DNA from 3 places in the Duganella sp. S19_KUP01_CR8 genome. Region 3 is predicted to be linked to each of the others. Evidence: predicted binding sites of a transcription regulator. Region 3 holds the regulator's gene; each other region holds the start of a gene.
What was found. Region 3 encodes sigma-54, which starts transcription at its own class of promoters, with help from an activator protein. Its sites were predicted from a motif close to TGGCANGNAANCTGCTTT; they were not measured.

Region 1: V6M89_RS27590 (flavin monoamine oxidase family protein) is a predicted target of sigma-54. The motif match lies at 1,928-1,945, and genes of this name have one in related genera.
Region 2: V6M89_RS15645 (CmpA/NrtA family ABC transporter substrate-binding protein) is a predicted target of sigma-54. The motif match lies at 1,728-1,745, and genes of this name have one in related genera.

The regions. Positions count from the first base shown of each region.
Region 1 is NZ_JAQQPR010000038.1:46,623-49,872, reverse strand. It holds gene V6M89_RS27595 (c-type cytochrome) at 1-285, opposite strand, end outside; gene V6M89_RS27590 (flavin monoamine oxidase family protein) at 282-1,889, opposite strand; gene V6M89_RS27585 (Mu transposase C-terminal domain-containing protein) at 2,169-3,250, opposite strand, start outside.
Region 2 is NZ_JAQQPR010000014.1:92,276-95,525, reverse strand. It holds gene dnaJ (molecular chaperone DnaJ) at 1-86, shown strand, start outside; gene can (carbonate dehydratase) at 191-868, shown strand; gene V6M89_RS15650 (ANTAR domain-containing response regulator) at 1,002-1,625, shown strand; gene V6M89_RS15645 (CmpA/NrtA family ABC transporter substrate-binding protein) at 1,896-3,173, shown strand; gene ntrB (nitrate ABC transporter permease) at 3,186-3,250, shown strand, end outside.
Region 3 is NZ_JAQQPR010000009.1:158,966-162,215, forward strand. It holds gene lptB (LPS export ABC transporter ATP-binding protein) at 1-626, shown strand, start outside; gene V6M89_RS11635 (RNA polymerase factor sigma-54) at 632-2,110, shown strand; gene hpf (ribosome hibernation-promoting factor, HPF/YfiA family) at 2,188-2,547, shown strand; gene V6M89_RS11645 (alginate lyase family protein) at 2,646-3,250, shown strand, end outside.

The DNA of each region.
Region 1 (3,250 bases), on a different contig from region 3:
GATCTCCTGGTCGCTCAGGCTGTCGCTGAAGTCCGGCATGCCGCCGCGCCCTTTCAGCAGCACCGTGGCGACCTCCGTCCCCTTCCCCTGCACGAACTTGTTCCCCGCCAGCGCCGGGAAGGCGCCCGGTATCCCTTTGCCGCTGGCCTGATGGCACGCCGCGCAGTTCTTCATGAACAGCGCCTTGCCATCCGCCGCCGCGTCCTGCGCGCGCGATGGCGCCGTGGCGCCGGCCGCCAGTACGGCGATGACCACCATCGCCGCCTTGATCAATACCTCCTTCATGCGCTGGCCCTTTCATGGATCTTGGCGATCTGCTGCCACGCCGATTCGATGGCACCGGCCTGCCAGCCGGTCAGGTAGCTCAGGTGCTCGCCGGCCAGCAGCACGCGGCCCTCGCCTTCCACCAGGATTGGATAAGCGGCGGCGCGGGTCTTGTCGGTCCACTCGGCCCAGCCGCCCAGGTTGTACTGCACGCGGTGCCAGGCGACCGAGAACGCGCTCTCGAAGTTCTCCGTGTACTGCGGGAAGATCTTCTGCCCCGCCTCCAGCGCGAAGGCGGCGCGCTCCTTCGGCGACAGCGCGCTGGTCTCGATCGCCGCCGTCTGGTACTGGTAATAACCGAGCAGCACGCCCTTCTTCTTTTGCCAGCCGTAGGACGGCATCGAGATGGTGTTGATGCCTTTGAGGTCGGTGAGCACATGGCCGCCGTACAGGTGCTCGTCCTCCTCCCAGAAGCGGCGCTTCATCTGCAGGCCGATCTTGCCGACCGGCGCGTAGGCCACCGTGGCGACGGCCTTCTTGAACTTGTCCGAGAAATCGGTATCGATCTGGCGCAGCACCGACAGCGGCATCGCCACCAGGCAGTAGTCGGCGGCGATGCTGCCGCTTTTTCCGGTGCCGGTGTCCTTGTAGGTGACCGTGACGCCCTTGTCGTTCTGGCGGATGGTCTGCACTTCCGAGCGGTAGCGGATGTTCTTGCCGACGCGCTTTTCAAACGCCTTGGCGATGGCGTCCATGCCGCCGACCGGCTGGAACATGGTGTTCTGCATCGGGAAGTCCTGCACCGCGCTGTAGACGTTGCCCAGCTTGGAGGCCAGCAGGTCCTTGAAGCCCAGCGGGTCGGACGGCGTGCCCGCTCCCGGAACGATGCCGGCGCCGGGGTTGACGGCGAAGCCGCGGCCGCTGCGCCCCTTGTATTGCAGGTCGGCGCCGGCCAGCTGGCCTTCGTGCGCCAGGTAGTCCAGCAGCAGGCGCTGGTCGTCGGCCGTCAGTTCGGCATCCAGCTGCTTGCTCTTGACCGACTTGGCCAGCAGCTCGGAGACGTGGCCGCGCATGTCGGCCTTGATCTCGGCCACCCGCATGCGCTTGCCGGCGTAGGGGCCGGCGTTTTCCGAGTAGACGAAGGAATGGTCGTTATCGTTGACCATGACTTCCAGCGGCACCTCGAACAGCCGCGTGTAGTGCAGCGTCGACTGGTGGTGCAGCGGGATGCGCCACGGGCCGTGGTTGATGTACTGGCCGTCGTCGAATTCGCAGGTCTGCTTTTCGCCGCCAAGCTCGGTCAGGCTGAAGCCCTTGCGCGCGGTCTGGCAGCGGCCGCCGGCGAACGAGCGCGCTTCGAGGATCTGGCAGTGGTAGCCCAGCTTCCCCAGCTCGTAGGCGGCGGTCATGCCGGCCAGGCCGGCGCCCAGTATCAGCACCTTCTTGCCTTTGCCGCTGCCGCTCAGCGCCGGCGGCGCGGAGGCGGTCGAGCCTATGCCCATGCCCCAGGCGTTCATGGTGTTCAACAGCAGGCCGGTGCCGCCGACCGCCGCAGCCCGATACAGGAAATCCCTCCGCGTTAATGCACTAAACGATTTAAACGATTTGACTGTTTTACTATTCATCGATTTCCTCTCGTGACTTGCGAATCCATAGTCCTCATCTAGCAATCGCCGTGCCACAACGCCAAGCAAAATAAACTTGCTTCATCGTTGAAGCGAGCCTTATGGAATAAGGCGATCCGCCATCCTTGAATGCACTTCCATCGACAGACTTTATTTGCGGCGCATCCGGCGCAAGGAACGGAAAAAATGGCGCGACGCACCAGCGGGAGGCGTGCACCGAAATGGCGGAAAGTGGCATGCACGGCGCTGGACAGCGCCGTGTGCTATCGGTTTTGAAAATCAGTTAGCGAAGCTGGCGTAAGCGTGCGTAGTGCTACGTAGGGGTGTGGCGGAGACGGTTTGGATGGGGTGTGGCAGGTAGGCGATTTCCGCCGCGGCGAGGTGGCGCTGCGCGCTGCTGCTGTCGGCCATGTGGCAGGCGTGGAATTGCATGGGCGCGCCGGCGTCCAGCAAATAAATCATGTCCATGTCGGCCGGATCGTAGGCGACGCGCACCTGCCACTGCCCGCGCTGGCGCGCGCGCTCGAACCAGCGCTCGTTGATGGCGCGCGCGCAGGTGTAGACGCTGTCGAACAGCACGATGCCGTCGGCGGTGACGGTGGCCTGCGTGGCAGGCATCAGGCTGCAGCGCAGCAGCTGTTCCGGATAGGTCTTCAGGCTGCCGCCACGCTCGGCGACGCCCCACTCCCACAGTTCGCGCGGCGTGGCATGGCCGTGGTTGGGCAAGCGGCGGCTATTGTTGTGGTAGAGGATGGCGTCGATGACGATGCGGGTGAACTGGTCCAGATCGAGCACGCCGTCCAGCCGGCAGGCCGTGCCGGCGTCGCCCGGCGCCAGCAGCAGGAAGCGTTTTTCCAGCACGGCCTTCCATTCGTCCGGGCCGTCGCCGGCGTCGGTGCAGCGCAGGTTGAAGTTGTTGAGCAGTGTTTCGCACTGGGCGCCGCCGCTCAGGGCGACGTTGGTGGCCAGGGTTTCCGGCAGGTGGCGGCTGGGCCACTGTCCGGCATCGATGGCGCGGCCGTATTGCTGGCTGTAGCGCTGCTTGTCGGCGCCGCAGTTGGCTAGCGCGAGCATCGCGTGCTGCCAGCTGGGCGCGCCCAGGCCGATGTAGACACCGGCCACCATGCGGCTGAAGACATCGACCACCACGTACACCAGCGGCCGTCCTATGGCCTGCTGGCGGTCGGCGCGCGAGACCAGCTGCACTTCGGCGCGCACCACGTCCAGGTAGAAGCCTGCGCCGGGCCGGCCAGACAGCGCCGCAGCGTCGACGGCCTGTTGGCTGGCGGCCCGCGAGCCGCGCGCTGCGGCGGCGGCGCTGCGGCGCGCCACTTCCGGCGGCCGGTCGTCGTCGTGATCGA
Region 2 (3,250 bases), on a different contig from region 3:
TCGAGAAGTTGACCACCGAAGGCGGCTCCAAGCACAGCCCGCAAAGCAAGACCTGGCGCGACAAGGTGAAGGACTTTTTTGAGTAAAGGTTTCGAGTAACTGCGATGTCATGCAGTCTTGGTAATATCGGACCGCCGCGCCACCCTTTTCGGGTTGGACCGGCGGTCTTCTTATGTACGAGAGGAGCATCATGAGTGATCTGGACAACAGCAATTCCCCGTTGCGCGACCTGCTGGACAACAACCGCCGCTGGGCCGAATCGGAAGTCGAGCGCGACCCCGACTTCTTCAACCGCCTGGCGCAGCAAGCTTCGCCGGAATACCTGTGGATAGGCTGCTCGGACAGCCGCGTGCCGGCGAATGAGCTGCTGGGCCTGGCGCCGGGCGACGTCTTCGTCCACCGCAACATCGCCAACGTGGTGGTGCACTCGGACTTGAACGCGCTGTCGGTGCTGCAGTTCGCGATCGATGTGTTGAAGGTCAAGCACGTGATCATCGTCGGCCACTACGGCTGCAAGGGCGTGCACGCGGCAATGACCGGCACCCGCGTCGGCCTGGCCGACAACTGGCTGCGCCACGTGCAGGACGTGCACCAGAAGCATGAGCGCTACCTCGGCGACGTGCTGACCAGCAAGCTGCGCGCGGAACGCATGTGCGAGCTGAACGTGGTCGAGCAGGTGTCCAACGTCTGCCAGACCACCATCGTGCAGGACGCATGGGACCGCGGCCAGAACGTCACGGTGCACGGCTGGGTCTACGGCCTGAAGGACGGCAAACTGCACGACCTGGAGATGACCGTCACCGCCGCCCACGAACTGGCGCCGCGCGTGGCCAAGCGTCTGAGCGAGTACGACGCCGAAGTCGGCTGATTCCCAGCGCGGCCCGTTGCTAAACGCTAGCGGCGGGCCGCTTCCGCTGGCACGACACCTGCCGTGTGCCGTAGAATGGATTGATTCTTGCTTGCTTAAGCGTCATGAACCAACTCCAATCTCCAGCATGACCATGAAACATTTACGCATTGTGGTCGTCAACACCATCATCCATGCCGGCGACGAGGATGACGCATCCCTGCTCGCGCAGGCCGAACGGGCGCGTGCGCTGCGCATCGGCCTGCTCGAAGCGGGCTACGACATCATCGCCTCGCTGCCGCCGGACATGTACCTGCCCGAGCGCATTGCCCAGCTGCAACCCGACATGATCATCGTCGACGCCGAATCCGATGCGCGCGATGTGCTGGAACATATCGTCATCGCCACCCGCGACGAGCGGCGCCCCATCGTCATGTTCACCGAGAGCGACGACACCGAGAGCATGGAAGCCGCCATGGCGGCCGGCGTATCGGCCTACATCGTGGCCGGCCTGCAGAGCGACCGCATCAAGCCGGTGCTGCAAGTGGCGCTGGCGCGCTTCAAGCGCGAGCAGAAGCTGCTGGACGAGCTGTCCGATACCAAGAGCAAACTGGCCGAACGCAAGATCATCGAACGCGCCAAGGGCCTGTTAATGGAACGCCAACGTTTCACCGAAGAGCAGGCGTTTCAAAAGCTGCGCAGCATGGCGATGAGCAAAAACCTCAAGCTGTCCGAAGTCGCCCAGCGTATCCTGGACGTAGAAGACCTGCTCGGCTAAATCCCGTCCAAAATGATGCACTGCGCAATAGCAGTGCGTTTTCTGCGCCATGGCATGGCGCTGCCATCCGCCCGATTCCCCCTTTCTCCCTCTAAAACTTGCTGGCACAGACATTGCATAGCCTGTAGGCAAGCGCAACGATGCGCTTGCTGTACCTCGCCAACGGCGGTGAGGTCCACCAGACAACGACGTCTACACTCATGAATCCGTTCATGTTGGGTAGACTTTTTTTTTGCCGTTTTGTCTTGCTGACTACATGAGGGATTTGCGATGGAATACAAAGAACCACAAGCAGGTAACAACCTGCCATCCGAAACTGTGAACACCAAGCGTCGGCAAATCATTCATGGCGCAGGCCTGGTAGCGGGGGGAAGCATGTTGGGATTGGCAACAGGTGGGGTGTGGGCGGCGGGTTCGGACAAGCCGGAGAAGGAAGAAATCAAGATCGGCTTCATTCCGCTGACCGACTGCGCGTCGGTGGTGATGGCCTCGGTGCTGGGCTTCGATAAAAAATACGGCGTCAAATTCGTGCTGAGCAAAGAGGCTTCCTGGGCCGGCGTGCGCGACAAGCTGGCCAACGGCGATCTGGACGCAGCCCATGTGCTGTATGGCCTGCTTTACGGCGTGCAGATGGGCATCGGCGGCCAGAAGAAAGACATGGCGGTGCTGATGGGCCTCAACAACAACGGCCAGGCCATCACGCTGTCGAAGAAGCTGGCCGACAAGGGCGCCGTCGACGGCGCGTCGCTGGCCAAGCTGATGCAGACCGACAAGCGCGAATACACCTTCGCCCAGACCTTCCCGACCGGCACCCACGCGATGTGGCTCTACTACTGGCTGGCCGCCAACGGCATCAACCCGATGAAGGACGCCAAGGTCATCACCGTGCCGCCGCCGCAGATGGTGGCCAATATGCGGGTCGGGAATATGGACGGCTTCTGCGTGGGCGAACCGTGGGGCCACCGCGCCATCATGGACGGCGTCGGCATCACCGCCACCACCACCCAGGACATCTGGAAGGACCACCCGGAAAAGGTACTCGGGTCGACGCTGGAATTCGCCAAGAAGAACCCGAACACCTGCCGCGCGATGATGGCCGCCATCCTCGACGCCGGCAAATGGATCGACGCCTCGCTGGCCAACAAGAACAAGATGGCCGAGGTCATCGCCGACAAATCCTACGTCAACACCAGCAAGGACGCGATCGACCAGCGCATCATGGGCCGCTACCAGAATGGCCTGGGCAAGACCTGGGACGACCAGAACTACATGAAGTTCTACAACGACGGCGCGGTCAACTTCCCGTATCTGTCGGACGGCATGTGGTTCATGACGCAGCACCGCCGCTGGGGTCTGTTGAAGGACGATCCGGATTACCTGGCCGTGGCCACCTCGGTCAACCAGATCGATTTGTACAAGGACGCGGCAACGATGACCAAGACGCCGGTGCCGAAAAGCCCGCTGCGCACCTCGAAGATGATGGATGGTTCCGTATGGGACGGCAAGAACCCGAAAGCGTTCGCCGCCTCGTTCAAGATCAAAGCCTGATAGGGGAATGCCATGAACGCCATGCTCAAACCCGATAGCGCCGAACCGGTAGCAGCTGCGCCAATCCGCCGTCCACG
Region 3 (3,250 bases):
ACGGCGCCGGCAAGACCACCTCGTTCTACATGATCGTCGGCCTGGTGCCGTCGGACGCCGGCAGCATCGATATCAGCGGCACCGATATCTCCTCGCTGCCGATCCACCGCCGCGCCTCGCTCGGCTTGTCCTACCTGCCGCAGGAAGCGTCGGTGTTCCGCAAGCTGACGGTGGAAGAAAATATCCGCGCCGTCCTCGAAATTCAGAAAGTGGACGGCAAGCCTTTATCCAAGGCTGCCATTGATGAACGGCTCAATACCCTGCTGGCCGATTTGCAAATCGAAAAGCTGCGCGAGAACCAGGCGCTGTCGCTGTCAGGCGGCGAGCGCCGCCGCGTGGAGATCGCGCGCGCACTGGCGACCAATCCGCGCTTCGTGCTGCTCGACGAACCATTCGCCGGGGTCGACCCGATCGCCGTGATTGAGATCCAGCGCATCGTGCGCTTCCTCAAGGAACGCGGCATCGGCGTCCTCATTACCGATCACAATGTGCGCGAGACGCTGGGCATCTGCGACCGCGCATATATCATCAACCAGGGCACGGTATTGGCTTCAGGCCGGCCAGACGACATCATCGCCAACGAATCGGTGCGTCGCGTGTATCTGGGTGAACACTTCCGTATGTAAAACCCATGAAACAGTCTTTGCAACTGCGCACGTCGCAGCACCTCGCGCTGACACCGCAATTGCAGCAGTCGATCCGGCTGCTGCAACTGTCGACGCTGGAGCTGCACCAGGAACTGGAACAGCTGCTGACCGATAATCCGCTGCTGGAGCGCCTCGACGACCCGCTGGACCGCTCGCTGCGGCTGCTGTCGGACGGCGCCATCAGCCAGCAAGCCCCGGTCGGCGACGCGCCGCCGGAAGGCCCGCCCAACGCGCAAGAGGCGCCGGCCGCCGACGCCGACAACTACGACGGCCCGGCCGCCGACACCGAAAGCACCAGCAGCGACGCCGACGTCGACTGGAGCGACGCCGGCCGCAGCAAGGCGCCCGACGACGAGGACTCGCGTCCGCAGCTGGAGGCCAGCCACTGCACGCTGCGCGAGCACCTGATGGAGCAGATGCGGGTGACGGTGCTGGAGATGCGTGACCGCGCGCTGGTCGAGCTGATCATCGACGCGCTGGACGAGAACGGCTACCTCGAAGAATCGCTGGAAGAAATCCTGGCCCGCCTGCCGGAAGAGCTGGAGCTGGAGATCGACGAGTTGCAGACCGCCTTGTCGATGCTGCAAAGCTTCGACCCGATGGGCGTGGGCGCGCGCAACGCGTCCGAATGCCTGGCGCTGCAGATCAAGCGTTTGCCGGCCATCCCGATGGTGACGCGGCGCATGGCGCTGGCGATTGTTGAAAATCATTTGACCTGGTTTGCCCAGCGCGATTTCAACAAACTGAAGAAGGCGCTGCTGTGCGACGACGAAGATTTGCGCGAAGCACAAACCGTCATCCGCCAGTGCAATCCGCATCCGGGTTCGGCGTTCGCGTCGGACGTGTCGGACTACGTGGTGCCGGACGTGATCGTCAAAAAAGCGCGCAACGGCTGGCAAGTGAGCCTGAACAACGACGTCATGCCACGCCTGCGCGTGAACGCCATGTACGCCAACCTGCTCAAGCAGGGAAAAGGCGAGGGCGCGATGGGCGCGCAGCTGCAGGAAGCGAAGTGGCTGATCAAAAATATGCGCCAGCGTTTCGACACGATTTTGCGCGTTGCACAAGCGATAGTAGAACGACAAAAGAACTTTTTCTCCCATGGTGCGGTTGCCATGCGCCCCCTTGTGCTTCGCGAAATTGCTGATACACTGGGACTACACGAGAGCACTATTTCTCGTGTAACAACTCAAAAATATATGCTGACCCCGCATGGCATGTTTGAGTTGAAATATTTCTTTGGTAGCCATGTCGCCACCGAAGCGGGGGGGGAAGCAAGTTCGACGGCGATACGTGCACTCATCGTGCAATTGACAGGAGCAGAAGACCCGAAAAATCCTTTATCCGACAGTAAGATTGCGGACATGCTGGGAGAACAAGGCATGGTGATTGCGCGACGCACTGTTGCCAAATATCGCGAAGCGTTGAAGATCCCGCCAGTCAGTCTCCGTAAATCTTTGTAGTTACTTGGTTCCTGCGCGCCCGGCAGTAATGGGCTCCGCACTAACCGTAAGAAGCGACATTATCTTTAGGAGTGTGTATGAATCTCACCATCAGTGGACATCATCTCGAAGTGACCTCGGCCATCCGTGAATACGTGCAGAACAAGCTGGAACGCGTCACCCGCCACTTTGATCAAGTGATTGATATTGCTGTCATCCTGACTGTAGATAACCTCAAAGAGAAAGAGAAACGCCAGAAGGCTGAAATCAACCTGCGTATGTCGGGCAAGACCGTCTACGTGGAAAGCCTGTCCCAAGACTTGTACGCCGCCATCGATACCTTGATCGACAAGCTGGATCGGCAGGTCATGAAATACAAAGCCAAGGTCCAAGAGCACGGCCACGATGCGATCAAGCATCTCCCGGATAGCTACGAACCCGCTGCCGCCGCCCTATAACAACGGCCCCGGCACCATCAAACTAAGGGTGCAGAGGCGCCCTTTTTTGCGTCCAAATGGTTTAGAGTAAACGTTTTCCAAACTTGGACGGGAGTGGCATGAAACGAGCTAAACTATTTACGGCATGGCTGCTGGCGCTGGCCGCCCCCACCGTGCTGGCCTGCACCGCGCCGCCGCCGGCCGTGATCGACATCGACGCCAACAGCTACTACTCGGATGCGCACCACTCCGTCATCGATCCGGTACTGCGGGCGCGCAATATCGCCAACACCAAGCCGATCGACGACTTCCTGGCCGAGGTGGCGCAGAACGCCAGCCAGGGCAACGCCGCCTGCGCGCTGGGCTGGCTGGAGAGCTGGGCCGGGCAGCGGGCCTTGCTGGGCAAGCTGTCCAGCGAGCAGGCCTGGTACGTGCGCAAGTGGACTTTGGGCGGCATGGCGCTGAGCTACGCCCGCGTCAAGCCGGCCGCCACCCCCGTCCAGCAGCAAACCATCGAAGCCTGGTTCAAGACGCTGGCCGACGCCACCATGGCGCACTCCGATGCCCACAAGGGCACGCGCAATAACCACTACTACTGGGAAGGCCTGGCGGTGACGGCGGTGGGCGGCGTCACGCATGACGAGCGCTACCTGGCCTGGGGCCGCAAGGTGTTCGAGCACGCGATGGCGCAGGTGGCGGCGGACGGTTCGCTGCCGGCGGAAAT